DNA from 4 places in the Caballeronia sp. INML1 genome. Region 4 is predicted to be linked to each of the others. Evidence: riboswitches for the same ligand, from Rfam matches in the RefSeq annotation. Region 4 holds a riboswitch; each other region holds the start of a gene.
What was found. A riboswitch is a leader RNA that binds a small molecule or an ion and turns the genes downstream of it on or off. The one in region 4 is predicted to bind cobalamin.
Positions count from the first base shown of each region.

Region 1: it holds a riboswitch for cobalamin, as region 4 does, so the genes downstream of both, cobG (precorrin-3B synthase) here and NCR38_RS03160 (TonB-dependent receptor domain-containing protein) in region 4, are expected to answer to the same signal.
Region 2: it holds a riboswitch for cobalamin, as region 4 does, so the genes downstream of both, cobW (cobalamin biosynthesis protein CobW) here and NCR38_RS03160 (TonB-dependent receptor domain-containing protein) in region 4, are expected to answer to the same signal.
Region 3: it holds a riboswitch for cobalamin, as region 4 does, so the genes downstream of both, NCR38_RS18075 (CbtB-domain containing protein) here and NCR38_RS03160 (TonB-dependent receptor domain-containing protein) in region 4, are expected to answer to the same signal.

Region 1 is NZ_JALQDT010000051.1:396,127-404,224, reverse strand. It holds gene cobJ (precorrin-3B C(17)-methyltransferase) at 1-944, opposite strand, end outside; gene NCR38_RS18020 (precorrin-2 C(20)-methyltransferase) at 932-1,660, opposite strand; gene NCR38_RS18015 (precorrin-8X methylmutase) at 1,657-2,283, opposite strand; gene cobG (precorrin-3B synthase) at 2,276-3,571, opposite strand; cobalamin riboswitch at 3,605-3,794, opposite strand; gene NCR38_RS18005 (bifunctional cobalt-precorrin-7 (C(5))-methyltransferase/cobalt-precorrin-6B (C(15))-methyltransferase) at 3,871-5,082, shown strand; gene NCR38_RS18000 (cobalt-precorrin-6A reductase) at 5,101-5,859, shown strand; gene cobM (precorrin-4 C(11)-methyltransferase) at 5,856-6,581, shown strand; gene NCR38_RS17990 (DUF4186 domain-containing protein) at 6,589-6,993, shown strand; gene NCR38_RS17985 (TerC family protein) at 7,101-7,850, opposite strand.
Region 2 is NZ_JALQDT010000051.1:406,611-413,333, reverse strand. It holds gene NCR38_RS18060 (cobyrinate a,c-diamide synthase) at 1-67, opposite strand, end outside; gene cobO (cob(I)yrinic acid a,c-diamide adenosyltransferase) at 73-675, opposite strand; gene NCR38_RS18050 (cobalamin biosynthesis protein) at 966-1,370, opposite strand; cobalamin riboswitch at 1,479-1,737, shown strand; gene cobW (cobalamin biosynthesis protein CobW) at 1,859-2,944, shown strand; gene cobN (cobaltochelatase subunit CobN) at 2,950-6,723, shown strand, end outside; gene NCR38_RS18035 (ATP-binding protein) at 6,723-6,723, shown strand, end outside.
Region 3 is NZ_JALQDT010000051.1:414,104-422,201, reverse strand. It holds gene NCR38_RS18120 (efflux RND transporter permease subunit) at 1-186, shown strand, start outside; gene NCR38_RS18115 (efflux transporter outer membrane subunit) at 183-1,691, shown strand; gene NCR38_RS18110 (hypothetical protein) at 1,861-2,088, shown strand; gene ppk2 (polyphosphate kinase 2) at 2,110-3,006, opposite strand; gene lhpI (bifunctional Delta(1)-pyrroline-2-carboxylate/Delta(1)-piperideine-2-carboxylate reductase) at 3,266-4,198, shown strand; gene NCR38_RS18095 (hypothetical protein) at 4,328-4,639, shown strand; gene NCR38_RS18090 (antibiotic biosynthesis monooxygenase) at 4,734-5,048, opposite strand; partial or broken gene NCR38_RS18085 (DUF1428 domain-containing protein) at 5,089-5,459, opposite strand; gene NCR38_RS18080 (histidine phosphatase family protein) at 5,539-6,120, opposite strand; cobalamin riboswitch at 6,169-6,295, shown strand; gene NCR38_RS18075 (CbtB-domain containing protein) at 6,324-6,557, shown strand; gene NCR38_RS18070 (CbtA family protein) at 6,567-7,343, shown strand; gene NCR38_RS18065 (DUF1289 domain-containing protein) at 7,398-7,640, opposite strand; gene NCR38_RS18060 (cobyrinate a,c-diamide synthase) at 7,637-8,098, opposite strand, start outside.
Region 4 is NZ_JALQDT010000008.1:8,915-17,012, forward strand. It holds gene lgt (prolipoprotein diacylglyceryl transferase) at 1-641, shown strand, start outside; gene NCR38_RS03135 (SIMPL domain-containing protein) at 671-1,402, opposite strand; gene NCR38_RS03140 (EVE domain-containing protein) at 1,479-1,937, opposite strand; RNA gene ssrS (6S RNA) at 2,009-2,190, opposite strand; gene NCR38_RS03150 (cell division protein ZapA) at 2,296-2,610, opposite strand; gene NCR38_RS03155 (hypothetical protein) at 2,607-2,975, opposite strand; cobalamin riboswitch at 3,234-3,559, shown strand; gene NCR38_RS03160 (TonB-dependent receptor domain-containing protein) at 3,639-5,513, shown strand; gene NCR38_RS03165 (iron ABC transporter permease) at 5,549-6,547, shown strand; gene NCR38_RS03170 (ABC transporter ATP-binding protein) at 6,544-7,320, shown strand; gene cobT (nicotinate-nucleotide--dimethylbenzimidazole phosphoribosyltransferase) at 7,332-8,098, shown strand, end outside.

The sequences.
Region 1 (8,098 bases), on a different contig from region 4:
CTGCCGGGGCCGAGTCCGATCACGGTCAGCGTGCCGCGCGCACGCCCGATCGATTGCGCGTCGATGGGCGCATCGCTTACGTGCAATGCGATGCGCGGCGCATCGCCGGCGTCGAATGGCGCGGCATCGCAAAAGCGCAGGGGCACATTCAAGGCATGCGCGGCGTCTTCCAGTGATCGCGTCGTCATGTAACGCACAGGCGCTGCCAGGGCCGCGAGCGCAAGCGGCGATAGTCCCTGCGCGCGCATGACCGCACGCATGCGTTCAGCGACATCGTCATCGGGCGATACATGCCCGATCCACGCGAGCACGCAACGCGGATGGATCACGAGATTGTCATCATCGTGCGCAGCGAAGGGCGTGATGCGCACGGCAAAACGCGCATGGTCGGCGCGGGGCAGGTCGGCATCGTCGAGCCAGGGCGCGTGGCCTTCGATGCGCGTGGCGTCGCCCGCGAGCAGACCGGACACGAAGCGCTTGCCTTGCTCGATATCCGCGAGGGCGTAACCTTCGGGCGGCGCGAGCAGACATTGACCGAAGCGCAGTTCGCCGCTCGTCGTGATCGCGGGCGCGACACCGAGCGCAGTGCCGATTTCGCGCGCCAGCACGTTCACGCCGCTCATGCCGCCGAGCAGCGGGACGACCGCGCTGCCATCCTGTGCAACGGCGAGCACGGGTGGTTCGGCGCCCTTGTCGGCAAGAGATGACGCGAGCGCGCGAATCACGATGCCCGCCGAGCACAGCGCGACGACCGGCGTGCCCGATGCATACAGCGCGCGCACGTGCGCCCCGAAGTCGTCATACGCGATGTCCGCGTTCACGCGGCGGGCGAGGCCATGCACGCGCGATTGCTGGAATTTCGCCTGAATGCGCCGCGCCGTGTCGAGCGCCCCCGCACCGAGCACGACGATCGCCATCGGCATGGAAGAGCTCACGCGCGCCATTTCTTCCCCGGCACGACGAGCAGCGAGAAATACGGCGACGCCATCGGATCGACTTCATCGAGCGGCACGATGCGTTGATTGGCCATCGTCGCGCGCTCGACGTATAGCGCGCGTTCATCGAGTCCGAGCTCGCTGAGAACGCGCCGCACCTTCTCGAAGTTGCGGCCGAGCTTCATGATGACGGCCGCGTCCGCCGCTTCGAGACGGCGCTTCAGATCGTCTTCCGGCAACACGCCCGACAGCACCGAGAGACTCTGGTTGCGATACACGAGCGGCACGCCCAGCACCGCGACGCCGCCGAGCATCGAGCATACGCCGGGCACCACATGCGCATCGAAGCGTCCGGCGAGACGGTCGTGCAGATACATGTACGAGCCGTAGAAGAACGGATCGCCTTCGCAGATCACCGCGACATCGCGCCCGGCTTCGAGATGACCGGAGATCGTGAGCGCGGCTTCGTCGTAGAACGCGCTGATGATCGTCTCGTAGCAGAGCGGCGGTTCGAGCGCCTCGGTCGTCACCGGATAGACGAGCGGCAGCCGCGTCTGCGTATCGTCGAGATGCGATTCGATGATGCCGAACGCATTGCCCTTCTTGCCCTTCGCGACGAAATAAGCGACTACGGGAGCTGACTTGAGCAAGCGCAGCGCCTTCAGCGTGATCAGCTCGGGATCGCCCGGGCCGACGCCCAATCCAAAGAGATGCCCGCGCATCATTCGGCCTCCGAAGCAAGTGCGTTCGCCGCCGCTGCCGCCATCGCGCTGCCGCCGCGGCGGCCGAGCAGGGCGACGAAGGGCACGCCGCGGCTATCGGCGGCGAGCATCGCCTTGGATTCCGCCGCGCCGATGAAACCGACCGGAAAGCCCAGGATGAGCGCGGGTTTCGGTGCGCCGGCATCGAGCATGTCGAGCAGATGAAAGAGCGCGGTGGGCGCATTGCCGATCGCCACGATCGCGCCTTCGAGATGCGGCCGCCACAACTCGAGCGCGGCGGCCGAGCGCGTGTTGTTCATCGCGCGGGCGCGTTCGGGAACCGATGGATCGCTCAACGTGCAGACGACACGGTTATCGGCGGGAAGCCGCGCGCGCGTGATGCCTTCGGCGACCATGCGCGCATCGCACAGGATCGGCGCGCCGGTTGCGAGCGCGCGTCGGCCGGCGATGCCCGCACCGCAAGAGAAGCGCAGATCGCTCACGATATCGACCATGCCGCACGCATGGATCAGGCGCACCGCGAGCTTTTCAAGATCGGCGGGAATGGCGGCGAGGTCGGCTTCGGCGCGGATCGTCGCAAAGGACTGGCGATAAATCTCCGCTCCGTCGCGGATGTAGTCAGGCATCGGCATGGCTCCGGGCGAGCCGTCCGGCCGCCTCTTCGATGGTCAGATCGTGCGCAACGGTTCGTGCGCCGCGATGTAGGTCATAGCGCCCCGGCGCGACTGCATAGAGCGTCACCGGGACCGGATGCGCCGCCGCGCACGAACGCTCGCAGCCGCTCAGATGCACTTCGCCTTCATCCGAAGGCAGAAGCGAAGCGAGGCGATGCGCGTCCGCTTTGGTGTCGGCGCGGCTTTTCGCGCAGCCTTCGGAGCCCGCGCACGCGATGAGGCGCGCGAGCGGTTCGCGCGGGTCGATCGCAAGGCCGAGCGCGTGAAGGCGCTGCAGTACGTCATGCGCGTCATGCGCAGCGATGCCGGGTATCAGCACGCTTTGCCACGGCGTCATCGTCAGGCGGCCTTCGGCTTGCGTGTCGGCGATATCGGCGAGGGCTTCGAGCGTGGTCGCGTCGAGGCGTCCGAGGGGTGTTTGCGCGCCTGCGTACCACGTCGCGCGAAACGGCTCCGCGTGGGCGCCGAGGCGCAGCGATGCATCGGCGGGTCCGCGTCGCCAGTTCTGAACGGCTGCATCGACATCGAATGCTTCGAGAAAGCGCGCGACGCCGATACGCGCGAGCAGATCGCGCATACGATGCTCTTCTGGCGTGGCCAGCGCGAGAAACCTGCGCAGCACGCCCGACACGAACGTCACCACATCGCTGCGATGAATCGCGCCGGACGGACGCTGCCGCATCGTGCCCGCGAAGCCGAACGCGAAGCGCGCGCCATCGTCGATTGCGCAAAGCCACAGGTCGTGTGGATGATCGAGCATCGCGAGGCGCTCGCCGGCATCGAGTTGCAGCGCGAACTTGGGCGAGAGCGCATGAAGCGATGCGTCGGCCTGCATCGCGTCGATGATCCGATCGGCGAGCGCGCGCGTGTCGTCGCTCGCGAGCGGACTGAGCATCACGTTGCGGATGTCGTCGGCGCCGGCCGTCGAGGGGCCGAGGCCCGCCTCGAGCGCAATGTCGATCAGCGCGGCGTGGGCGTCGTCGCGGATGCCGCGCAACTGCAGATTCGCGCGATTGGTCACCTCGATCACGCCGGAGCCGCATTCGCGCGCCGCCCGCGCAACGGCCCGCGCCGCGTGCGCGCTCGACACGCCGCCCGCCAGTCGCAGGCGCGCGAGGCCGCCGTCCCGCGCGGGCACGATGCGCATCAGGCCCGGGCACGCAAAAGCGCGCGGCGCGGTCGTGAGCGATGAGCGGTCGAATGAAGTCAAAAGCGTGACCCGTTGGGCTTCGCGCGTCATGAGCGAACCGGTACACCCCGCCCGGTCGGCGTCGCGCGAATGCGGTGAGTCGGCAGGTCTCTTGGCTGGCAGGTCTTCATTCGCGCCGGCCTTCCCGGTAGAAACCAGTGGCAGTGGAGCGCGGACTCGCTGCGTACAATTGCGGGGGCAGCCACAGTTTTCTGTGTTCCCTCTTAGGCCCTGGGTCTCTTCGACTCCGGGCACCGACGGACCTGTATTATGCCCGCTTTTATCGACCATCCAGGCGCTTCAGGGCCGCCGCCCGAAGCGCATTCCAAATCGCATGAAGGAGGCCGCGCATGTCGAACTGGCTGACCGTGGTAGGGATCGGCGAAGATGGCTGGCACGGCCTGTCCCGCGTCGCGCGCCGCGCGCTGCTCGACGCCCAGTCGATTCACGGCGGCGAGCGCCATCTCGCGTTGCTGCCGGCGCGCATTGCCGCGAGCCGTGTGCCGTGGCCTAAACCCTTTTCACTCGACGCCGTGCTCGCCGGACGCGGCGACGGCAAGACCCGCATATGCGTGCTCGCGAGCGGCGATCCGATGTGCTTTGGCGTCGGCGCGACGCTCGCGCGTGAAGTCGCCAACGGCGAAATGCGCGTCATTCCCGCGCCGTCGTCGCTGTCGTTCGCGGCGGCGCGTTTGCACTGGGCGCTGCAGGATGCCGTGTGCGTATCGCTTGTCGGGCGGCCGGTCGCGTCGCTGCTCGCGAGCCTGCATCGCGGCGTGCGTCTGCTCGTGCTGAGCGCCGACGGCGCGACGCCCGCCGCCGTGGCCGCGCTCCTGACCGCGCATGGCTTCGGCGCGAGCCGCATGACCGTCTTCGAGCATCTGGGCGGGGACGAGGAGCGCCGCATCGACGAACGTGCCGACGACTGGCGCGAGCCCCTCGTCGCCGCGCTCAATCTCGTCGCGATCGAATGCCGCACGCACGCCGGGCACGCGGGTCCGCCGCTCACGCCGGGCCTGCCCGACGACGCTTATCGTCACGACGGCCAGCTCACGAAGCGCGACGTGCGTGCCGTGACGCTCGCGCGCCTCGCGCCGCAACCGGGCGAACTCTTGTGGGATGTCGGCGCGGGTTGCGGCTCGATCGGTATCGAATGGATGCGCGCGCATGGCGCGTGCCGCGCGATTGCGATCGAAGCGAACGAAAGCCGGCAGCGTCTCATCGAGCACAACCGCGACGCGCTCGGCGTGCCCGCGCTGCAGCTCGTGAAGGGCGAGGCGCCCGACGCGCTCGACGGCCTGCCCGCGCCTGACGCCGTATTCATCGGCGGGGGATTGACGGTGCCGGGCGTGCTCGATGCGTGCTGGGCGCGCCTGCGTCAGGGCGGGCGGCTCGTCGCCAATGCAGTGACGCTGCAAAGCGAGGCGGCGCTCGTCGAATGGCGCGGGCGGCATGGCGGCGAGCTGACGCGCATCGGTGTCGCGCAGGCGGAGCCGCTCGGCAGCTTCGATACGTGGCGTCAGGCGCTGCCGATCACGCTGTTGCATGCGAGCAAGCCGTGACGAGTCATGCGTAAGGAAATGCCGGGAAACTCGAAGCGCGTGCTGCTGCTCGGCGGCACCGGCGACGCGCTCGCCATCGCGCGCGAACTGCCCGCCGCGCATGTCTACAGTCTCGCGGGCCTCGGGCGCGTGCCGGGCGACCTGACGTGCACGGTGCGCGTCGGCGGCTTCGGCGGCATCGACGGACTTGCCCGCTATCTGCGCGCGGAGAACATCGCGCTCGTCGTCGATGCGACGCATCCGTATGCCGCGCAGATGAGCCGTCACGCGCACGCCGCCTGTGCGCTCGCGGACGTGCCGCTCTGGGCGGTGCGACGTCCCGCGTGGCAGCCGCAGCCGGGCGACGACTGGCGCGATGCCGCCGACTGGCGCGAAATCGTGGCGCGTATCGCGGCATTTCAACGGCCGCTTTTCACGCTCGGGCGCGAGGCGCTCGCGCATCTGCATGAAATTCCCGCGTCGCAGCGCTGGACGGTCCGCTGTCTCGAAGCGCATCCGGGCAACGAACGCGCGAAGATCATCGACGCGCGCGGCCCGTTCGATCTCGAAGGCGAGCGCGCGCTGTTCGACGCGGCGGGCGTCGATGTGGTCGTCAGCAAGAACAGCGGCGGCCGCGCGACCGAAGCGAAGCTCGCCGTCGCGCGCGAACGCGGCTTGCCGGTCGTGATGCTCACGCGGCCGTCGCTGCCGGACGCGCACAGAACGTTCGACGACGCCGCGAGCGCGCGCGACGCGCTGCTGCGCTGGCTCGACTCAATCGACACATCGGAAACATGACGATCTATTTCATCGGCGCGGGGCCGGGCGATCCCGAACTCATCACCGTCAAGGGACAGCGGCTCATCCGCACGTGTCCCGTGATTCTCTATGCCGGCTCGCTCGTGCCGAAGGACGTGCTCGACGGGCATCGCGCGGCGAAGTGCATCGACACGGCCGAGCTCGACCTCGACGCCATCGTCGCGCTGTTGCAGGACGCGCACGCGAACGGGCAGGACGTGGCGCGCGTGCATTCCGGCGATCCGTCGCTCTACGGCGCGATCGGCGAGCAGATCCGCCGGCTCGACGCGCTCGCGATTCCCTACGAAGTCGTGCCGGGCGTGACGGCGACGGCGGCATCGGCGGCGGCGCTGAAGCGGGAACTGACGTTGCCGGGCATCTCGCAGACCGTGATCCTCACGCGCTACGCGACGAAAACGTCGATGCCGGAAGGGGAAAGTCTCGCGGATCTCGCACGTCATCGCGCGACCCTCGCGATCCATCTCGGCGTGCGGCATATCGAGCGCATCGTCGCGGACCTGGTGCCGCACTACGGCGCGGATTGTCCGGTGGCGGTCGTGTTTCGCGCGAGCTGGCCGGACGAGACGCGCATCGAAGGAACGCTCGCGGAGATTGCGTCGAAAGTACGTGCGGCGGGCGTGGAGCGCACGGCGATGATTCTCGTCGGCCGCGTGCTGGCCGCCGACGGCTTCGCGGATTCGACGCTCTACGCGAAGGACTGATCACGCCATGCGCGACCTCGACACCGTGTTCGACGCGCTCGCGAAATCGGCTTTCCGGCGGCGTTTCGCGCTCGGCGTGCGCGAGGGGAAATATCTGCGGGAAAAGGGCGTCGACACGGTGATCGCGCAGGCGCATGAGTTGATCGGCAAGCGGCTCGCGCCGCAAGCGCCGTTGAACGACGGCAAGCAGACGCCGTTTCGCGGGCATCCGGTGTTCATCGCGCAGCACGCGACGGCGACGTGCTGCCGTACGTGCCTCGCCAAGTGGCACGGCATCGCGGCAGGCAAGGCGCTCGACGACGCCGGGCGACAACATGTCGTCGATGCGATCGCGCGCTGGCTGCGCGCGCAACCGCTGCCGGCTGCGAAGGACGCCGCGCCCGACAATCCGCAGCGCGAATTACCTTTCTGATGCGCCGTTCAGCGTGACTCGTCCGGCGGGCAGGACGATGGCGCAACAGGCGCTCCCGCGCACGGCGCCGGGTGAGCGCTAGCCGCGTTCGCGAGCAAGGGCGCCGTTCATCGCGGGCCCGGGGCTCGTCGTCCCCTCGCCCGGCGAGACAGCATGTTCAGCCCCTCGACCAGCGCCGAGAACGCCATCGCCGCGTAGATGTAGCCCTTCGGCACATGCGTGCCGAATCCTTCGGCGATCAGCGTCATCCCGATTACGAGCAGGAAGCCGAGCGCGAGCATCACGATCGTCGGATTGCGCTCGATGAAGCGCGACAGCGGGCCTGCGGCGAAGAGCATCACGGTCACGGCGGCGATCACCGCGACGAACATGATCGGAATGTGCTCGGTCATGCCGACCGCGGTCACGATGCTGTCGATGGAAAACACGAGGTCGAGCAGCAGGATCTGGCCGATCGCCGACAGCGGCGTCAGCGACTTGGCCGATTCGGCGCCGGCATGACCGTCGTCGTCGTGCGTAACGTGGTGATGGACTTCGGTCGTCGCCTTCCAGACGAGAAACGCGCCGCCCGCGATGAGAATCAGGTCTCGCCATGAGAAGCCGTGACCGAACGCTTCGAAGATGGGCGTTGTGAGCCGCACGATCAGCGCGACGGTGCCGAGCAGCCCGAGCCGCATGACGAGCGCGAGCGCGATGCCGATGCGCTGCGTGCGCTCCCGGTGCGCCGCAGGCAGCTTGTTGGTCAGGATGGAAATGAAGATCAGGTTGTCGATGCCGAGCACGACTTCCATGACGACGAGCGTTGCGAGCGCGGCCCAGGCGGCGGGATCGGCGAGAAGGGCGACGAGATAGTCCATGGTCCGGGGAATGATTCGACAGGTGAGGGCGAGATATTAGCCTGATCGCCGCCGATAGTGAAAGGAACTTGAAAACTTCATGCAAATCGTGATGCTCAAGCCGCGGTGACAAGCCCACCCGTCGTCGCGCTGTGGTCGTTATCGGTCGCAAATACCGGAATTAAAACGATTATTTGCGCCTGTTCTGATGATGCGCCGCCGCATTTACGGGTAAACTCCTATGCTTTCGTGCCGCGTGTCCGTGGCCG
Region 2 (6,723 bases), on a different contig from region 4:
CCGTCACCGTGGTCTTGCCTTGATGCGACGCGCTTGCGCCGATGAAAAGAGCGGGGCAGTCGGGCATTGCGTTCAGAACTCGACGCCGCGTTGCGCCTTCACGCCCTGCTCGCGATAGGGGTGCTTCACGAGCCGCATCTCGGTGACGAGGTCGGCGAGTTCGATCAGCGCATCGGGCGCATGCCGGCCGGTCACGACCACGTGCAGCATCGCGGGCCGCGCCTTGAGCACGTCGAGCACTTCATCGAGCGGCAGATATTCATACTTGAGCACGGTGTTCAGTTCATCGAGCACGACCATCTGATAATCGCCGCTTTCGATCATGCGCCGCGCCTCGTTCCAGCCTTTGCGCGCAGTGGCCATGTCGGCCTCGCGGTTCTGCGTGTTCCAGGTATAGCCGTCGCCCATCGTGACGAAATCGCAATGCGCGATCGCGCCGAGGAAATCGCGCTCGGACGTATGCAGCGCGCCCTTGATGAACTGCACGACGCCGAGCTTCATCCCATGACCGAGCACGCGCACGGCCATGCCGAACGCCGCCGTGGTCTTGCCCTTGCCGTTGCCGGTATTCACGATCAGCAGGCCTTTTTCATGATCGGCGGCGGCCTGCTTTTTCTCGTGACCTTCCTTGCGACGCTGGGTCATGCGCAGATGCGATTCGGTATCGGTTTTCACATCGACTCCATTCGAATGGGGTTGCAGCGGGTCTTTGCATGACGAAAGACGGCCGTATCGTACATCAGCAGCGGCCGCGTTTTCGGCTTAATTCTGCGCTAACAGACGGTGGGCATCATGCAGTCACGCAATCACCGACTTCAGGAGCAAGGAAATGGACGCGCTCTATCTCTATCTGGAACTCGTGGCGCTGGCCGTTCTCGTCTGGCTTTGCCGCGATAAGTTCAAGCCACCCGTTGCAAAGCCGCTCGCCGAAACGGCGCGCCCGCGCACCACGGCCAAACCGGTGTTCATGTTCCGTTCGCATCGGGTTCATGCGCCATTGCGACCGCGACAGTTACGCCGCAACCGATCGTCTTTGGCACGATGAGCGTGTGCGCGTTGCCTGCAAGCAGCGCGCATGGCTCGCATACGCCATCGACGTTCATATGTTTCGCCGCGTGATGTGACATCGCCGTGCGAGGCGTGCGCGCGATCTCATCGGCGGTATAAAAGCGCAGCGGCAGGCCATGACGTGCGCAGAAAGCGAGCAAGCCCGCTTCGTTTCGCTTCGCATCGATGCTCGCGACGATCGCGATGTCGCCGAATTCGAGCGTGCCCAGCGCGACGCGCACCGCATGTTCGATCGCATCGGCGCTCGTGTCGCGCCTGCAGCCGATGCCGACGGCGAGCCGCATGATTGCAGGCACATTCATGCGAACGATCGAAGATTTCATGGTGAATGACGAGAGTGCGCTGCGTGGGCCGACATTATGACACCGCGCGAGCGGCGTCATTTCTTGACGCTCGCGCGCGCCGGGCCTAGACTTTCACGCAGTTTTGGTGCTCGCGCGCGGATTCTCTCGTGCGCAGTTAAACGGGAAGCAGGACACGTTCCTTTCGACCGATCGAGCGGACGTCAACCTGCGCTGCCCCCGCAACGGTAAGCGATTCCCCGCGCGCGCGATGTTTTCATCGCACGATCGGGAAGCCGGCTTCGAGGCCACTGCGCGTAGTAACGCGCGGGAAGGCGAAGCGGCGCGGTCGTCAGCCCGGATACCGGCCAGACTTTCACGGAGGATCGCTGTCGCGGGGATGCGGCGCGGCCCATGTTCATTCAAGCGTGTGCTTTCCTTTTTCATGCCGCAGCGTTGCCACGCATCGCGCGACACGAAGCGCACGCATACGAAGCCACGGAGCTACGATGCAAACCCGCAAGATCCCCGTCACGGTCGTGACCGGCTTTCTCGGCAGCGGCAAGACCACACTGATGCGCCATATCCTGTCCAACGCGAAAGGAAAGCGCATCGCGGTCATCGTCAACGAGTTCGGCGAGCTCGGCATCGACGGGGAAATCCTGAAGGGTTGCGGCATCGGCTGCGACGACGAAGCCGGCTCAAAAGACCGCAATCTGTATGAACTCGCAAATGGTTGCCTGTGCTGCACCGTGCAGGAAGAGTTCTATCCGGTGATGGAGCAGCTCGTCGAGCGGCGCGATGGCATCGATCACGTGCTGATCGAAACATCGGGTCTTGCGTTGCCGAAGCCGCTCGTGCAGGCGTTCAACTGGCCGTCGATCAAGAACGCGTTCACGGTCGATGCGGTCGTCACCGTGGTCGATGGCCCCGCTGCCGCAAGCGGCCAGTTCGCGTCGAACCCCGTCGCCGTCGATGCGCAGCGCAAGGCCGATCCGAATCTCGATCACGAATCGCCGTTGCATGAGTTGTTCGAAGATCAGCTTTCGTCGGCGGATCTCGTCATCGTGAACAAGACCGACCTCATGGACGAGGCAGCGCTGCACAAAGTCGAAGCGCTCGTGCGCCCCGAGATCCCGCCCGAAGTGAAGATCGTGCCCGCGCAAATGGGCAGGCTCGACGTGCATACGCTGCTCGGCCTCGGAGCTGCATCGGAAGAAACGATCCATCTGCGGCACGATCATCACGGCTCGCCCGACGAAGAAGGCCATGCCGATCATCATCATGACGCGTTCGATTCGGTCGTCGTTCATGGCAGGGTCGAATCCCGCGAGCAGGCCATCGCGGCGTTGCACACGCTCGTCGAGCATCACACGATCTATCGCGTGAAGGGTTTCGCGGCATTGCCGGGCGCGGCGATGCGGCTCGTCGTGCAGGGCGTAGGACGTCGTTTCGACAGCTATTTCGATCGCCGGTGGCAAGCCGATGAAGCGAAGACGCAAAGCCGCTTCGTGCTGATCGGCGAAGACCTCGATCGCGACGCGCTGCAACGTGCCTTCGACGCGGCGCTCGCAAGCGCCTCCGTGCAGGCGTAACAGCCATGCATCTGCTTCGCACGACACCGGGAGGCTTCGTCGACGATGCGCAAGGCGTCATGCGCATCGAGCAGACACGTGCGCCGATCGTGGTGCTCAGTTCCGCCGACACGACGCTTGCGTTGCTCGCGAGCGTCTTTCCGCGACTCGAAGCGGGCTTTCCCGACGTGCGGCTCGCGAATCAATCGTTTTTACGCCAGCCGGCATCGGTCGATTTCTATGTCGACGACGTGTTGCGTCACGCGAGGGTCGTGATCGTCGATCACCTCGGCGGCGAATCGTATTGGCCCTATGGCATCGAGCGGCTCGTCGCGCTCGCGAAGCAAGAGCAACAGATGCTCGCTATGTTTTCAGGCGATCTCACGGAGGATCCGAATCTCATCGGCAAGAGCACGGCGGATGCGGAGTTTTGCCGCGAGCTGTCGCGCTATCTACGCGAAGGCGGCGCGCGCAATGCGGAAGAATTCCTGCGCTCGATTGCGCATCGCGCGTTCGGTTTCGGGCGCGAACCGCAACCGCCGAGGCCGCTGCCCGCGGTCGCGATCTATCATCCCGAACGCGATACCGCCGCCATCGAAGACTGGCAGGCACGATGGACAGAAGGCGCACCCGTCGCCGCGATCCTGTTCTATCGCGCGCACTTGCAGTCGGGCAATACCGCCGTGTTCGATGCGCTCATCGAAGCGCTCGAGAAAGAAGGCATGAATCCGCTGCCGATCGCAATTTCATCGCTGAAGGAAAGCGTGAGCCGCGAAGTCGTCGAACGTTTATGCGCGGAGCATCGCGCATCGCTCGTGTTGAATACGACGGCCTTCGCCGCGAGCGTGATCGGGCAAGACGAAACGTTCGAAGTCGCGGGCGATGCGCCTGTGCTCCAGGTCATCCTGAGCGGCGGCAATCGCGACGACTGGCAAAAGGACAATCACGGCCTGAACTCGCGCGACGTCGCGATGCATGTGGCGCTGCCCGAAGTCGATGGCCGCATCATCACGCGCGCGATCAGTTTCAAGGGACTCGCTTATTACTGCAAGCATACGCAGGTGGACGTGGTGCGCTATCAGGCCGATGCGGAACGCGTGCGCTTCGTCGCCGAACTGAGCCGCCGCTGGTGCAGGCTGCGCCAGACGCCGAACGCGCAGAAGCGCATCGCGCTCGTGCTCGCGAACTATCCGGCAAGCGAAGGGCGCATCGGCAACGGCGTGGGACTCGACACGCCCGCATCGACCATCGGCATTCTGTCGATGCTCGCGCGCGAAGGCTATCGCGTGGGCGACATTCCAGAGACTGGCGATGCGCTCATCGCCGCGCTGACCGAAGGCGTCACGAACGATCCCATCGTGCGCGACTTGCGGCCCGCGCTGCAAAGTCTTTCGGTCGATGAATATCTCGATGCGTACCGCACGCTGCCCGCCGATGCGCGCGCCGCGCTGGAAAAGACCTGGGGCGCGCCCGAAGACGACCCTACGGTGAGACGCGGCCGCTTCATGATCTCGGGCTATCGTTGCGGCGAAGTCTTCGTGGGGATTCAGCCTTCGCGTTCGCGCGAACGCAACGATTACGCGAGCTATCACGACGCCGAACTCGTTCCGCCGCATTCGTATCTCGCGTTCTATTTCTGGTTGCGTCTGCGCTTTCAGGTGGATGCGCTCGTGCATGTCGGCAAGCATGGCAATCTCGAATGGCTGCCGGGCAAGAGCATCGCGTTGTCGTCGTCGTGCTGGCCCGATGCGATCCTCGGACCGATGCCGCATCTTTATCCGTTCATCGTGAACGATCCGGGCGAAGGCAGTCAGGCGAAGCGCCGCGCGCAGGCCGTAATTATCGATCATCTGATGCCGCCGCTCACGCGCGCCGAGAACTACGGGCCGTTGCAGGATCTGGAGCGTCAGGTCGACGAATACTACGAAGCGCTGATGGTCGATGCGCGCCGCGCGAAGCTGTTGCGCAAGTCGATCCTCGCGACCATCGTCGAGAACAGGTTGCACGAAGAACTTGGCCTCGATGCGCCACGCGACGTCACGAGCGAAGACGCCTTGCTCACGCGCGCCGATGCGTATCTGTGCGAGTTGAAGGAAGCGCAGATTCGCGACGGGCTGCACGTGTTCGGCGTATCGCCGCAAGGCGTGCAGCGCCGCGACACGTTGCTCGCGCTCGGCCGCTTTCCGATCGGCGATGGACAGGGCGCGAACGCGAGCCTCATCACGGCGATCGCGCGCGATCTGCAACTGCCCGATCACTTCGATCCGCTCGACGCCGACTGGGCGGCGCCGTGGAGCGGGCCGCGCCCGCGCGCGCTCGTCGAAGTGAACGATGCGCCGTGGCGTCATCAGGGCGATACGCGCGAACGCCTCGAATCGTTAGCGACGCAACTATTGTCAACTGACGATGCCGCCGCGCCCGGTTCGCATACATCGCTCGTGCTCGAACGCTTGCGCGGCGACGTGCTCGCACGCCTCGACGCATGCGGCCCGCAAGAGCTTTTGCAACTCAAGCGCGGCCTCGAGGGGCGTTTCGTGCCGCCGGGTCCGAGCGGTTCGCCATCGCGCGGCAGGCCCGATGTCCTGCCCACGGGCCGCAACTTCTATTCCGTCGATACACGCGCATTGCCGACGCAAGCGGCCTGGTCGCTCGGGCTCAAGTCGGCGAACGCGCTGGTCGAGCGTCATGTGCAGGATCACGGCGATTTTCCGCGCGCGATCGGCTTGTCGGTGTGGGGCACGGCAACGATGCGCACCGGCGGCGACGATATCGCGCAGGCGTTCGCGCTGATTGGCGTGCGGCCGAAATGGGCGGCGGGCAGCCATCGTGTGACCGACTTCGAGGTTCTGCCGATATCGATCTTCAACCGGCCGCGCATCGACGTGACGCTGCGCGTATCGGGCTTTTTCCGCGATGCGTTCGCGAACCTCATCCATCTCTTCGATGCCGCCGTGCAGGCCGTAGCCGAGCTCGACGACGAGACCGACGACGTCAACCCGATCCGCGCGCGCATCCTGCGCGAACGCGACGAATTGATCGCACGCGGCATCGAAGGCAAGGAAGCGCGGCGGCGCGCGGGCTGGCGCGTTTTCAGCACGAAGCCGGGGGCCTATGGCGCGGGTTTGCAGGAACTGATCGACGCAAGACAATGGCAATCCGACGCGGATCTTTCCGCGGCTTATCAAAGCACGGGCGGTTACGCGTATTCGCAGACGGGCGATGGCGTCGAAGCGCGCGCGACCTTCGGCACGCGGCTTTCGACGCTCGATGTCGTCCTGCAGAATCAGGACAACCGCGAACACGATCTGCTCGACTCGAACGACTATCATCAGTTTCAGGGCGGCATGGTCGCGGCCGTGCGTTATTTATCGGGCTTGCAGCCGCAGGCGTATAACGCGGATCACAGCAATCCCGCCGCGCCGCGCGTGCGCACATTGAACGAAGAGATCGCGCGGGTGGTGCGTTCGCGCGTCGTCAATCCGAAGTGGATCGATGGCGTGAAGCGGCATGGCTACAAGGGCGCATCCGAACTCGCCGCAACCGTCGATTATCTTTTCGGCTACGACGCCACCGCGCGCGTCGTGTCGGATCATCAATACGCGCTCGTCACCGACGCCTATGTGAACGACGCCGACACGCGCGACTTCATCACGCGACACAATCCGCACGCGCTGCAATCGATCTGCGAGCGCCTGCTCGAAGCGATGCAACGCGGCCTGTGGCAGGAACCCGCCGGCTACCGCGAGCAGATAGAACGGCATCTGCTCGATGTCGAACAAAGCATCGAGGGCCGACACAAT
Region 3 (8,098 bases), on a different contig from region 4:
GAGATGCGTCACGCAATGGGCGTCGCGGTGTTCTTCGGCATGCTGGGTGTGACGCTCTTCGGTCTGATGCTGACGCCGGTGTTCTACGTGATCCTGCGCAAGCTGTCCCGCACCGAGCATGTGACGGACAAGCACGGCTCGCATCCGCAGATGCGCGGTATCGGTGCCTCCTACGAGGCGCAATGAGGTCGATGATGAATAAGCTACATGTGTTATCGAGTCTGATGGCTTCGCTGTTGCTGGTGGCGGGCTGCTCGCTCGCGCCCACTTACGAGAAGCCGGACGTGAATGCGCCGTCCGCGTACAAGGAAACGCCGCAAAAGCCGCTCGATGCATCGGAAGCGGGCACCTGGAAGACCGCGCAGCCTTCGGAAGAGATGATGCGCGGCGAATGGTGGACGATCTTCGACGACGCCGCGCTCAACGATCTGGAGAAGCAGGCGCAGGACGCGAACCAGAACCTGAAGGCGGCAGCGGCGCGCGTGAAGGAAGCGCGCGCGATCAACCAGACGGCCCGCGCGGGCCTCTTTCCGACGCTCGACGCGGGTTTCGGCCCGACGCGCGAGAAGCTCTCGCCGGCATCGCAGTTCCTGCCGGCCGATGGCAACGTGCCCGCGCAGACGTTGTGGCGCGCGCAGGCGAGTGCGTCGTATGAAGTGGATCTGTTCGGCCGCGTATCGAACTCGGTGCAGGCCGCGAATGCGGACACGCAGCAGAGCGAGGCCTTGTTCCGCTCCGTGCAATTGGCGTTGCAGGCGGACGTCGCGCAGAACTACTTCAATCTGCGCGAGCTCGATGCCGAGACGGATGTCTTCACGCGCACCGTGCAGTTGCGCGAGGAAGCGCTGAAGCTCGTGCAACGCCGCTACACCGAAGGCGATATCAGCGAGCTCGATGTTGCGCGGGCGAAGTCGGAACTGGCGACGGCGCGCTCGGATGCGATGACGGTGCAACGTCTGCGCGCGGCATCGGAACATAGTCTCGCCGTGCTGCTCGGCAAGGCGCCCGCCGAGTTCTCTATAGCCGCGAACCCGCTCAAGCCGGTCACGGTGCGCGTGCCGCCGGGGCTGCCCTCGGCGCTGCTCGAACGTCGGCCGGATATCGCATCGGCGGAACGCGCGATGGCGGCGGCGAACGCGCGCATCGGCGTGGCGAAGGCGGCGTTCTTCCCGTCGCTGACGCTCACGGGCTCGGGCGGCTTCGAATCCGCGACGCTCGGCGATCTCTTCAAGTGGTCGAGCCGCACGTTCCTGCTCGGGCCGTTCGCGGGCACGGCGCTGAACATCCCGATCTTCGATGGCGGCCGGCGCAAGGGCAATCTCGCGAATGCGCGCGCCATTTATGAAGAGGATGTCGCGAGCTATCGTCAACAGGTGCTCGTTGCGTTCCGCGAGGTGGAGGACAACCTTTCCGATCTGCGCATCCTCGAAGACCAGACAGCGACACAGGACGATGCCGTGAAAGCATCGGTGCGTGCCGCGCAGCTTTCGCGCACGCAGTACACCGAAGGCGCGGTGAACTACCTCGACGTGATCGATGCGGAGCGTACCGTGCTGCAGACGCAGCGCGCGTCGGTCCAGCTGCGTGGGACACAGGCGGTATCGACGGTGAATCTGATCCGCGCACTGGGCGGCGGCTGGGGCGATGCAAAGCCCGCGCCGGTGCCCGAACCGAGTCTCGCTCAGAAGTGACGTGAATATGGCCCCGCATTGCGCGGGGCCAATTCGTTAGTGTTCGCTGAAAAGAAGGATCGGAGAGACGCAGTGGATTGTTCGTCTCCCGGAACATATGTCTTCACCTGGGCGGCGTTTATCCGCGAGGCTCCATTCCTTAGAATTCTGATCATGGGATAGGGAGCCGATGATGAAAGACTTGATCGCAAGACAACTGTATCAGCCGGCGGTGGTGCTGCCACTGCTACTGTTGACGCGCCTGATGGTCACGCTCGACTTCAATCTCGCGCAGGTCATGTTCGTGATGGTGCTCAAGGGTTCGCAGCACGCATATCAGTTCGCGCTGCGTCACACCGTGGCGCGTCAGCGCGGTAATGTCGCCGTGAAGCGCGTTCCCTGCAGCAACTGCTGCTGACGCGAGCCGTATCATCGAACGTCAATACACCTCAGGAACGTACATTTCATCCGGCACGGGTTGCCGCAGATAATCGGGATTGAATACGCGCTCGGGCAGCTTGATCGGCTCATGCTCGATCTCGTGATACGGCACCTGGCTCAACAGGTGATGAATGCAGTTCAGGCGCGCACGCTTCTTGTCGACGGCCTGCACGACCCACCACGGCGCTTCGGGAATGTGCGTGCGCTGGAGCATGACTTCCTTCGCGACCGTGTACGCTTCCCAGCGGCGTCGGCTCTCCAGATCCATCGGGCTCAGCTTCCACTGCTTGAGCGGGTCTTCGATACGCGCCTCGAAGCGCACTTCCTGTTCGTCGTCGGTGATCGAGAACCAGTACTTGATGATCTGGATGCCGCTGCGCACCAGCATCTTCTCGAACTCGGGAACCGAGCGGAAAAACTCCTCATATTCTTCGTCGGTGCAGAAGTTCATCACGCGCTCGACGCCCGCGCGGTTGTACCAGCTTCGGTCGAACAGCACGATCTCGCCCGCCGCGGGCAAGTGCGACACGTAACGCTGGAAATACCACTGCGTGCGCTCGCGATTATTCGGCGCAGGAAGCGCCGCCACGCGGCACACACGCGGATTCAGGCGCTGCGTGATGCGCTTGATCGCGCCGCCTTTGCCCGCCGCATCGCGTCCCTCGAACAGCACGACCAGACGATGCCCCTTGTTCACGACCCAGTCCTGCAGCTTCACGAGCTCGCCCTGCAGACGGAACAGCTCGCGGAAATAGGTTTTGCGCAAGCGCCGTTCTTCTTCCGAGAAGGTCGATTCGCCGTCCAGGAAGCGGTCGTCGACTTCCATCTCGAACTCTTCGTCGTAGCTGTCGATGATGTCGGCGTGGAAGCGGCGCTGTTTTTCCGTCTGATTCATGAAGGGCTCCGTGGGCGTTCCTGGGCTGCCGCCGTCGCGTTTGACCGGTCGCGGCGCGGGCCGGGCGATTATGACGGTATTCGATGGCATTCATACGACAACGGTCGATTCAAACATTGTAGAAAGCCGCGCGTGCGGCCTCAAATCCGGCGCACGGCTTTGTGACACGGCGCCGCGCGCCGTTAGAATGTTCCGGCATTTCGATGGCATGCCAATGGCATTGTCGACCTCATCTCAACATCTACCGCGAGCGAACACGATGACCGCAACGATCCAGAGTTTCGACGAAGCCCAAACCGCGCGCCTCGTGCCTTATGACCGGCTCGTGGACACGCTCGCCGCAACGATGCTCGACTACGCGGCGGGCCGCATCGTGAGTCCGGAGCGCATGGTCGTGCCGATCGAGGGCGGCGTCATGCTGTCGATGCCCGCGAGCGCCGCCGATATCGCGATGCACAAGCTCGTCAATGTATGCGCCGGCAATGGCGCACGCGGCTTGCCGACGATCCACGGTCAGGTCACCGCGTACGACGCCACGACGGGCGTGCCGCAATTCATGCTCGACGGTCCCACCGTGACGGGGCGGCGCACGGCGTCCGTGTCGATGCTCGCGATCCGCGCCCTTCACGTCGTCGCGCCGCGCGAGGTGCTCGTGATCGGCACGGGCAAGCAGGCTGCGTATCACGTCGAGGCGCTCGCCGCCGTTTATCCGGATGCGCGCATTCGCGTACAGGGCTCCCGTCCTGAACGCGCACGCGATTTTTGCGCCGCGCATGCGTCGGCTTCGGGCAATCTCGCCGTGCTCGAAGACACCACGATTCCCGATTCGGTCGATGTCGTCATCGCCGCCACCACGAGCAAGACGCCCGTCTACACGATGCCCGCGCGTGCGGGGCGGCTCGTGATCGGCGTGGGCGCCTTTACCGCCGATGCCGCAGAGATCGCCGCCGCGACCGTCCACGCGAGCGAGCTTTATGTCGATGACCTCGCGGGCGCGCGTCACGAAGCGGGCGACTTCATTCTCGCGGGCGTCGACTGGAACGCGGTGCATGCGCTCGCCGAAGCGCTCGCCGCTCCGAAAAAGGCCGAGCGGCCCGTCGTGTTCAAATCGGTCGGCTGTGCGGCGTGGGATCTCGCGACCTGTCGCGTGGCGCGGGCGGTTTTGTCGGAGGAAAGCTCGCAGGTGCGATAGACCGCACGAGGGAAATGCTGCTTGGAACGCGACTTGCTAATTGTTTGTCTATTGAAAAGAGGGGCGACAGCGTCCCGAGACTAACGGCGCGCAATGTGCGCCACAGCAATCAAGCCAGCGAACTGACCCATGACAAGTCGATATGACAGCAAATGGCACCCGTGGATTCCGGCGCAAGGTGACGGGCGCGAAAGCGCTAAAGGGAAGCGCCCGGCGGCTCCCCAGGCGAGCGCCGCGCCGCCCGCGGGCTACTTCATCTCCGTGCTGGAGCTTGCGACAGGCGAAAAGCTCGGCAACGACGAGCGTCTGCGCGCCGTGGCCATGCTCGAATCGCAGTTCGGCGAGGGCCGGCCGCGCACGCTGAAAGAAGCGGTGCGCATCTGCGCCGCAGCGATCGATTCGTCGACGTTGCAGCGCATGGCACGCGGCGCAAAGGCCTGACGAGAGTTCGCTGAACGCGCGTTTTTTCACATCAGTGTAAAACGCGCGTGCTCACGGAAAAGCGCCCGGTCGTTCGAGGGCACGCTCGGAGCGCTTATTTGACGGTCTGAATCACTTCGAAGCCTTCGAATTCGGGGTGGCCGAGATAGAGTTGGCGCGTCTCGCCGCCGGCGTTGCGATGCGCGGCGCGAAACGCGTCGGATCGTGTCCAATTCTCGAAGGCCGCCTGGTTCGCCCAGATCGTATGACTCGAATAGAGGACGTGGTCGTCCTTGACCGGTCCTTTGAGCAGATGAAACTCGACGAACCCCGGCACATCCTTGAGATGCGTGTCGCGGCTGCTCCAGAGGCGTTCGAAGTCGGCTTCGGCGCCGGGCACGATCTTGAAGCGGTTCATGGCGATATACATGTCGAAGCGTTTCCTTCTCGTCAGGTCAAAAACATAAGAATCAGCTACGCCCCAGTTCCACGAGCGTCGTGAAACCGCCGAAGAACATGCGCTGCGGATCGAATGGCGGATCGCCGGATTCCATCATCGCCTTGAGCCGCGGGTCTTCCATCACCTTCGCGTTGACGCTGTCGCGCTGCTCGCGCGACGCGTAGACGAATACGAGAACGCCACGGTCTCGCCTTCCTTCATTTGCACGCTCTGCGGAAACGACGTGAGCTTGCCGGGCTTGACGTCGTCGGCGATGGTCTCCACGAACTGCAGTGCGCCATGCTCGAGCCAGATCTTGCCGGCGGCCTCGGCCATGGTGCGGTAGGCGTCGATCTTGTCGATCGGCACGGGTACGACGAATCCATCCACGTAATGCGGCATCTGAGTCTCCTGAATCGGTTCGAGAGCGGACCGCGCGTGCGATGCGCTGCTCGTTTGAGCGATGTGTCAGCAACGAAGTTCAGGCCGCTTCATGCGGCGATTCGGCGGTCCATGCGTCGGCGGGCGAGGCGCGTTTGAGCACCGTCGATGAAAGCGGCGCGAAATTCATTCCGTACACGGACTGGAGCGGCATGCCGAGCATATGCGCGAGCGCCACTTTGACGACGATCGCATGCGTGACCACGATGCAGCGCTCGCGCGCATTCAGGCGATCGACGAATGCAAGCCCCTGCGCGACGCGCGCTGCGAGCATGGCAACGCTCTCGCCGCCGTGTCCGCGCGCTTCTGGATCCGCAAGCCACGCGGCGACCTGCTCGGGCTCGCGCTCGGCTGTCTCGCGTATCGAGTGCCCGCGCCAGCGGCCATAGTCGATATCGTCGAACGCGGGCGCGATTTCGAAAGCATCGGCGATCCATTGCGCGGTCTGGCGCGCTACGCGCGCCGGGCTCGCGATCACGCGTGTATCCCGCACGGAGCGCGGCCCCACCCGCAGCGGCGCGAGTTGAATGCGTGCATCATGCTCGGCATGATCGTCGCCTCCGGGAAAGTGGCCGGTTTTCATCGCGCGCGTAGCGGCGTGGCACAACAGAATGAGTTCCAAGGGAGTCGCCGGGCGAATCGGAATCGTTTTACTTTGCCGCCGATCATCATAGAATGGCAAGCTTGCAGTGCGAGGAAGCCGGTGCAAATCCGGCACGGTCGCGCCACTGTATGCGTTCGTCAGCGTGAAAGCGTTGCGCCGCGAGTCAGACCCCGCTGCATGCTCTTCGTCAATCGGGACGCGCTTTTCCCTGGAGAACCACCATGAATGCTTCCAACACGCCGGCCTTTTCCGCTCCGGTTTCCCCGTCGCTCGACGCACCCGTGCCCCTTCCGGTGCGCGAAGTGCTCCCGTGGGCCGTTTTCATCGGCCTTCTTCTGTTGATCGCAATCTATTTCGTCGGCGCGGAGCAGGGCGCGACGTCGATCTTCTCGGGCATGTACGTCCACGAGTTCGTTCACGATGGCCGGCATCTGCTCGGCTTTCCGTGCCACTGAGGACGCGTCATGATTCGCACTTTGCTGATACGCGGCATGATCGCGGGGCTGATCGCGGGCCTGATCGGCTTCGGTTTCGCTCGTGCGTTCGGGGAGCCGTCGGTGGCGCGCGCCATCGCGTTCGAGCAACATCACGAGCAGGCGCACGACCATGAGCATGCCGATGCCGCGAGAGGCGCCGCGCATTCGCACGATCACGGCGACGAAGAACTCGTCTCCCGCGATACGCAAGCGGGTCTCGGCCTCCTGACGGGCGTTGCGGTGTTCGGCACCGCATTGGGCGGTCTCTTCTCGCTCGTGTTCGCGTTTGCTTATGGGCGCCTCGGCGCGTTGCACGCGCGCGGCACGTCGGCGCTTCTGGCGTTGTTCGGCTTCGTGAGCGTCGCCATCGTGCCGTTCCTCAAGTACCCGCCGAATCCGCCGGCGGTCGGCAATCCCGACACCATCGGGCCGCGCACGGCGCTCTTCTTCGGCATGGTGGCCATTTCCATCGCGGCGGCCGTGTTCGCGCTGTGGCTCTGGCGGCGCATGGCGGCGCGACATGACGGCTGGAACGCGACGCTTATCGCCTCGGCCGCGTATCTCGTCGTGATCGTGGTGGCGCAGCTTGCACTGCCGCGCATCGACGAAGTGCCCGCCGATTTCTCCGCGTCGCTCTTGTGGAACTTCCGCCTGGCCGCGATCGGCATTCAGGCGCTGATCTGGACGACGCTCGGTCTCGTGTTCGGCGCACTCGCCGCACGTGAACTGGACCGGCCGGCTGTCAGGAGAATGGCGGCGGCTTGACGCTTCTTGCAGGCTCGATTGTCCGGCCCACGTTTCGATCGAAGCGTGGGCTTTCTATTTCGCGCTTGCCGCACGCCGTGCGAGCAACGCGTCGAATAAATCGAGCTTCGCGGCTTCGTCCATCGATTTGAAGGTCTTGATTTCTTCGCGGCTTCTGAAGCATCCAAGGCATAAGCCCGTTTCCGGATCGAGCTTGCAGACGTCGGTGCAGGGCGAGCCGATGGGTTCCTGCGTCTTTGCGCGCTCGATCGTGAATGCGAGATCGAGCGGCGTGCGAATGTCTTGCGTCGTCGTCATAGTGATTCGCCGCGAAAGAGCGCGGCAGCGGCGGCCGGATTCGACGGCCAGTAAGCGTGCATGTAAGTGGCCGTGACCGGCCCGTGTCGATAGAGCGCTTCGCCCGATGTGCCCGTCGTCGCGTGTTTCGCCTCGAGGACGGCCTGCATCGGCGTGTGCAGAGTCGAGTAATGGAACGTGTGGCCCATCATCGCGCCGTGCGTCGTGTCGATACGCTGCATCGCGAGGCGCGACAGCTTGCGTTGCATTGCGGCATCGCCCGGAAGAATGCCGAGCATCGCGTGCCGTGTGCCTTCGATGTCCGTCAGCGTGTCGAGCAGATAGAGCATGCCGCCGCATTCCGCGACGACCGGCTTCGCTTTTGCAACGTGTTCGGCGATCGACGCGCGCGCGTTCGCATTTACCGCGAGACTTGCCGCATGCAGCTCGGGGTAACCGCCGGGAAGATAGAGCGCATC
Region 4 (8,098 bases):
CGCTCGACATCTTCAAGGTGTGGGAAGGCGGGATGTCGTTTCACGGCGGCTTTCTCGGCGTGACGCTCGCGATGGTGCTGTTCGCGTATCACCGCAAGCGCACCTGGCTGCAGGTAACGGATTTCGTCGCGCCGATGGTGCCGCTCGGTCTTGCGGCGGGGCGTCTCGGCAACTTCATCAATGGCGAGTTGTGGGGCCGCGTGACGAGCCCGAACGCGCCGTGGGCGATGCTCTTCCAGAGCTCGACGAACGACGACGCGATCTGGCTTGCGAAGAATCCGCAACTCGACGCGCAATACCATCTCACGGAAATCTTCCAGCGCTATCACATGCTGCCGCGTCATCCGTCGCAACTGTACGAGATCGCGCTCGAAGGACTCGTGCTGTTCATCGTGATCTGGACGTTTTCGCGCAAGCAGCGTCCCGTCGGCGCGATCTCCGCGCTGTTTCTGATCGGTTATGGACTGGCGCGCTTCACTGTGGAATTCGCGCGTGAGCCGGACGACTATCTCGGCCTTCTCGCGCTCGGCCTCTCGATGGGCCAATGGCTCTCGCTGCCGATGATCATCGTGGGCGTGCTGGTGATGGTGTGGGCGTACAAGCGCAATCTGCGCCTGCCGCCCGAATCCGCGAAAGCCTGAGCTTTGCGGGGCAGCACGCCCCGCATCGTTCAACGCCCCATCTGCACCGAACCGGAGACGTCGACGGTCACTGTCGTCGTGCCGGCTTCCATCGCGATGGGGGCGGCCATCTTCGCATCGGCGCTCATCGCGCGCGATTGCATCATCATGACCGGGCGCGGCTGAACGCCGCTATGTCCGACGTTCACTTCCCGAATCGTGTAATTGCTGTAGCCGAACCCTTGCGCGGCGGCTTGCGCCTGCTTGCGGAACGAATCGATGGCTTGCGTGACGAGCTTCTGCTCGGCCGCGCGCTGCGCCTCGGGCGACAGCGAGAACGCGACGCTGCCTACCTGCATCGACGAGCTCATCTTGCCCGCGAGCTTCGACGCCGCCGCGAAGTCATGCGATTCGAGCACGACTTCCGTGCGGCCTCGCCATGCGGAGATCTTGCCGTCACGGTCCGTTGCCGGATACACGGTGAATGAGCCGCTCTTCGCGGTCACGCCGTCGACGCCCCTCGCTTCGCGCAAGGCGGCCTCGGCGCGCTGATTGAGCGTACTGGTGAGAGACGAGGGATCGGCCGCTTCCTGCTCGTAGAAGAGCGTGATGTTGACGACATCCTGCGGCACTTGCGCGCTTGCCTGTGCCGAAAGAGAAAGCACGCCTGAAGGCTGCGGCTGCGTGATGACCGTTTGCGCGGCGGCCGTTTGGGAAAGCGTGAACGCTGCGCCCGACATCGCGAGGAGCGCGAGCGCGGCAGCGGTTTTCTTGTTGATCATCGAAGGACTCCGAACGCGGGATATCGCGTGATTCGCGACGGGATTTAGGCGCGGCCTTCGTGTCGTAAGTTCCTTGTTAGACGAGTTGTTCGGTAATAAATCGCCACTGCGCTTCTGTTACCGGCGTGATCGACAGGCGATTGCCGCGCGCGAGCACCTGCATGTCCGCGAGCGCCTCATGCTCGCGCAACGTGGCGAGAGAAATGAGCGGCGTCTTCTTCACGAACTCGACATCGACGAGCATCCAGCGCGGCGTTTCCTGCGTGGACTTGGGATCGTAGTAATCGCTCTTCGGATCGAACTGAGTGGGATCGGGATACGCCGTCGAGCACACTTTCGCGATGCCCGCGATGCCAGGCTCCGGACAACTCGAATGATAGAAAAGCACACCGTCGCCGAGCTGCATCTGATCGCGCATGAAGTTGCGCGCCTGATAGTTGCGCACGCCCGTCCACGGCAAGGTTTTATTCGGCGCGTGCGCGAGGTGATCGATGCTCGCTTCGTCCGGTTCGGACTTCATCAGCCAGTAGCGCATGATGGTTCGCTATGCGGAAATCGTCGATGCAAATGAAAACGGCATCGGAAAAACCGATGCCGTTTCTTGAATGGGTCCCCGCCACGGCCGCTAGGCCGGCATCCTGAACCTGGGTTCAAGATTGGTCGCGGTAAGCAACACTTCGGGTACATCGGACTAGCGACGCGCGCGCCCGTGCTGCAAGGTTCCGCAACCGTGCCAATGTAGCATTGGTTCAAGGAATATATGACCTTGGCGAACCAGGCAGGGAACCGTCACTCTACACCAATCGTTTGCCTTATGCAGCCTCTCGGGAGCAAATCGGCAGTTTCTTTTTTCGATTGATATTGCGTGCTGATTGACTCAGCGCGCAGACGTCTCACTGCGCTTCATACTGCGCAATGACCGCGCCCAGTTGTTCGTTCATCGAATGCATCGTGCGGCGGATTTCCTCGGCGGGGAAGGCCTCGCCGTGACGCACGCTGTCCTGCAGCTTAAGCAATTCCGACGCCAGCGAAAGCGCTGCCATCACCGCGATGCGATCCGTGCCGCGCACGCTGCTCGCATTACGCACCTTGTTCATCTCGGCATCGACGCGCGCGACGGCTTCGCGCAATGCGCCTTCCGTTTCCGGCGAGCACGCGAGGCGATACGGCTGCCCGAGAATGGATACTTCGATCTGCGTGGTCGTCATGCCTTCTCTCCTTGATGATGCTCGCCGTGCAATTCCGCTTCCTGTGCTTCCCGGGAATCGGCGTCGAGGAGATCGAGTTGATTGTCGGATTCGGCATGTTGCGCGGACTTCGCGCGGGGCAGCTTTTCGAGAATGGCGTTGAGGCGTACTTGCGCGTCGTCGATTTTCGCGGAGAGCGAGTCGCGTTCGGATTGCAGCGTATCGCGCTCTTCACGCACTTGCGCAAGTTCGGCCTGCACGTTCGCATAGTCGGCGCGCAGTTGTTCGAGTTGTTCTTGCAGCGCCTGACGCGCCTGATTGTGGCGCTCGCTGATCTGGATCAGCCGGCCGATATTTCCTGACAGTGATTCGAGTTCGTTGAGCATGTGCTGCGTCCTCTAAAGACCTCGCATTTTAGCGCGGTTCAACGGAGCTTCCGATAATTGTCTCGTTTCGAGACGTAACAGCATGCGATCTCGCGCTTAATCCTTCGAATCAAGCGCATGTCGCCATGCATTCGTGTGCAGAAAAGGCGAGCGCTGGTCATCGCTCGTGGGGACAGGCCGGCCGATTCTCGTTCGATTCGTCATGTGCCGCGCTACTCTGTCCGTGCCGTTTTCTTGACGGCCCCAACCCGCGCTCCTACACTTGCCGCACTTTTTGGTGCTCGCATTCGCGGATCTCGCGGATGCAGTCAAACGGGAAACAGGGAGCGAAGTCTCCGAAGTCCGACCGGGACCCACCCGGGATGAGCCAACCTGTGCTGCCCCCGCAACGGTAAGCGACCGCAACGCAAGTTGCAAGTCGTCTCATGCGCGTTTTTGCAGCGCAAACGTGTGGATTTTCATCACACCGGGTTTGTTATTCGAATCCACTGCAAGAAACGTGTCGACGCCACTGCGCACGATGCGCGGGAAGGCGAGACGATCCGTCGTCAGCCCGGATACCGGCCAGAGTTCGACGCATCGGCGCTCAATGCGCAAGTGCGTTCGTCGCGCATCGTCCTCGCGGGGAGCGGGGTCGCGCTCATGCGAAACGGAACTTCACTCATGGTATTGCCACAGGCCGCGCTCAAGAACGGCCCCACTCGTCATGTCGCGCTCGTTGCAGCGGTCTTCGGCTCGGCGCTCCCCGGCGCGGCGCACGCCGCCGACGGCGCCTCGCAAACGCTTGCCCCAGTCGTCGTCACCGCGACGCGCGCGCCGCAGCCGCTCGCCGAATCGATCCCGCAGACATCGGCGTTCGATGAACAGGACATCGCCGATGCCAACGCCGACGATGCGCTCGGCCTCGTCGCGCTCGCGCCCGGCGTGCAGGTCACGCGCAACGGCGGACCGGGCGCGAATTCGGGCGTCTACATACGCGGCGCGGCGTCGTCGCAATCGCTCGTTCTGATCGATGGCGTGCGCGTCGAATCGGTGTCGCTCGGCGCGGCGCAGCTATCGCAATTGATGCTCGATGAGATCGGGCGCGTCGAGGTCGTGAACGGCAATGTATCGGCGTTGTACGGCTCGAATGCGATTGGCGGGGTCGTGCAGATCTTCACCAGGGAAGGCGAGCCGCATCCGCCGCGCTTCGCTTTCGAGGCCGAGTACGGCAGCTATCACACGCAGCGTCAATCGGCGGGCGTGAACGGCGCGCTCGACAAGGACGGCCGCACGACCTTCAGCCTGAACGTGTCACGCGAAAAGACCGATGGATTCTCGTCGATCGATCCGGCGATCGCGCCCGGCGCGAATCCTAACGCGAACGGCTATCTGAACGAGAGCGTCGCGGCGACGCTGCGCCACCGGTTCAGCGACAAGTGGGATGCGGGCGTGCGCTTCATGCAATCGAACGGCATCGACAGTTTCGACGATGCCTACGGCCAGCCATCCGACATCAACGAAGCGCACGATCGCGTGCGTTCGGCGTCGGTGTTCGCGAATGGCAGGATCACCGACAACTGGACCACGCACTTCACGGTCGCGCAGGGGCAGGATCGCGCGAATATCGAGCAGAACGGCGTCTATACGAGCCGCTTCGACTCGGAGAATCGGCAATACACGTGGCAGAACGATTTCAGGATCACCGATGCGCACACGCTGTTGTCCGGTTACGAGCATCTCGATCAGACGCTCGATTCCGACCAGTTCACGGCGCCCGATCGTCACGTGAATTCGGTGTTCGCGGGCTACGTGGGGCACATCGGCGCGAACGATTTGCAGGCGAATCTGCGGCACGATCAGTATTCCGATTTCGGCGGCGCGAACAGCTACTATCTGGGCTACGCATATCACTTCGATGCGCACTGGAAGGCGAGCGCGAGCTATGCGGCTTCGTTTCGCGCGCCGAGCTTCGACGACCTCTACTATCCGTTCAGCGGCAATCCGTCGATCCAGCCGGAGCGCAGCCATTCGGTCGAGGCGGCGTTGCAGTACGCATCGAATGCGCTCGGCGTGATGCGCGTGACGCTGTTCCAGACGCGCTATTCGAATCTGATCGACTATGTTTCCGACGGCGGGTTCTACTATGTCGCGCAGAACGTCGGGCGCGCGAAAGTGCAGGGCATCGAGGGATCGTGGGCGGGACATGTCGGCGCAACCGACGTGCGCGCGGGCGTCACGTTCCAGAATCCCGTCGACGAGACGAATCACGAGGATCTGACGCGGCGCGCGCGGCATTTCGCGACGCTCACGGTGCATCGCACGATCGCGCGCTGGCGCGTCGGCGGCGAGTGGATCATGAGCGGAGAGCGCCACGATTACGATTCGACGCTCGCGGGTTACGGCATCGTGAATCTTTCGGCGCGCTATGACGTCTCGAAGTCGTGGTACGTCACAGCGCGCATCGACAACCTGTTCGACAAGGACTATGAACTTGCGTACTCGTACAACACGCCGCGGCGCGGCGCCTATATCACGCTCGGCTGGCATCCGTCGTGAGCAACGCGCCTGAGTGTCTCCAGCGTGCGCGTGCGATGAACGCGAGCCGCGCGGCCGCGATCTGGATCGCGCTCGCCGTGGCGACGTTCATCGTGCTCGTCGCGTCGCTCGCGATGGGCAGTGTCGCGTTGCCCATGTCGCGTGCGCTCGGCGCGCTCGTTCGCTCGCACGCCGCGATGCCCGATATCGCCGATGAGATCGTGCTCACCTTGCGGCTGCCGCGCGCGCTCGCGGGCTTCGCATCGGGCGCGCTGCTCGCGATGGCGGGTGCGCTGCTGCAAGTGCTGTTGCGCAATCCGCTCGCGGAGCCGTACGTGCTCGGCGTATCCGGCGGCGCCGCGACGTTCGCGCTTGCCGCGATGCTCGCATCGGTGCCGTGGTGGGGCGTCGATATCGCGGCGTGCGCGGGCGCGTTCGCATCGATCGTCGTCGTGCTCGGACTCGCGCGCAAGGATCTCAGGCAGAGCGCTCAGGATGCGTCGCCGCGACTATTGCTCACGGGCGTCGTGATCGCATCGGGATGGGGCGCGCTGATCACGCTGATGCTGAGCATCGCGCCCGAGAACCGGCTGCGCGGCATGATCTTCTGGCTGACGGGCGATCTCAATGGCGCGGCTGCGCCGTGGCCTGCGTTGATTGCGCTCGCTGTCGCGCTCGTCGCCATCGTTCCTGTCGCGCCGCAATTGAACGTGCTTCTGCGCGGCGATGCCGCCGCGCGTGCGCTCGGCGTGCCGGTCGAACGATTGCGCCTGCGTGTGTATCTCGTCGCGTCGATCGCCGCGGCGGCTGCGGTGACGACGGCGGGAACCATCGGCTTCGTCGGCCTCGTCGTGCCGCATCTGCTGCGCCTCGCGTTCGGCAACGATCAGCGCATGCTCGTGCCCGCCGCCGCGCTCGCGGGCGGCCTCGCCGTGATGGCGGCCGATCTCGCCGCGCGCACCGTGATCGCGCCCGCGCAGTTGCCGGTGGGCGTCGTCACGGCGCTGATCGGCGTGCCGATGTTCCTGTGGATGCTCTTGCGGAGAGCGCGATGACCTTGCAACTCGATGCCGTCGTGATTCGCGCGGGCGCGCGCACGCTCATCGGCGGTCTCACGCAGACGATATCGACGGGCGAAGTATGGTGCATCGCCGGGCCGAACGGCGCGGGCAAGACGACGCTCATCAACGTGCTCGCGGGTCTCTCGAAACCGGCGTCGGGCCGCGTGTCGCTCGATGGCCGCGCACTCGCGTCATGGCGCGCGGCGGACCTCGCACGCGCGCGCGCGCTGATGCCCCAAGCCATGCACGACGCCTTCAGCGCGACCGTGCTCGACACCGTATTGCTCAACCGCTTTCCCTATCTCACCGGCTGGGGTTGGGAGAACGAAGACGACCGCAGCGCCGCGCGCGCCGCGCTCGACACGCTCGGCCTCGCGTCCTTCGCCTCGCGCGACGTGCTGACGCTCTCGGGTGGCGAACGCCAGCGCGTTGCCTTGGCTGCCGTGCTGTGCCAGAACGCACCGTGCCTGTTGCTCGACGAACCGCTTTCGCATCTCGACCTGCGTCATCAGATCGACTGCCTGCATACGTTGTGCGACACCGCGCGCGAGCACAAGCGCACCGTAATCTTCTCGTGCCACGATCTGAACCTTGCGCGCCGTTTCGCGACGCATGCGCTCCTGCTCGACGGCAACGGCGCCGCTCACGCGGGCCTCGTCGCCGACGTCCTCACGCCCGAACGCGCGGGCGCGGCATTCGGCTATCCGCTCGCGCTCATCCGCGACGGCGAGCATGAAGCGCTCGTGCCTTCCATTCATCGCCCCTGAAAGGAATTTCGATGTCCTCGTTCAACGACATCCCGCTGCCCCGCGCACTCGACCGCGCACTCGAAGCCGAACTGCGCCGCGTCATCGACATGAAGACGAAGCCGCCCGGCAGTCTCGGGCGGCTCGAATCCCTCGCGCTGCAAATGGGCCTGATCCAGCGCGCGACCAGGCCGCGCATCGAGCGTCCCGCGATGATCGTCTTCGCCGGCGATCACGGCATCGCGAAAGAGGGCGTGAGTTCGTATCCGCAGGAAGTGACGGCGCAGATGGTCGCGAATTTCTTGAGCGGCGGCGCGGCGATCAACGCGTTGTCGCGCTCGGTCGGCATGTCGCTCGAAGTCGTCGATGCGGGTGTCGCGACGCCGATTCCCATCGACCACGGGTACGAACGTCTGTCGCTGGGACTCGGCACGCGCAACTTCGCGCGGGAGCCCGCGATGTCGCGCGAGACCGCGCTCGAAGGCATCGCGCGCGGCGCGGCGCGCGTGCGGCATCACGCGTCGCTCGGCACGAACGTGATCGGCTTCGGCGAGATGGGCATCGCGAATACATCGGCGGCGGCGTGTCTGATGAGCCGCTTGTGCGATCTGCCGATCGGCGAGTGCGTCGGCCGCGGCACGGGTCTCGACGACCATGGCCTCGCGCACAAGCGCGATGTGCTCGGCCGCGCGCTCGCGCTGCATCGCGAAGGCGATGCGATCGACACGCTCGCGACTTTCGGCGGCTTCGAAATCGCGATGATCACGGGCGCGTATCTCGCCGCCGCATGCGAAGGCAT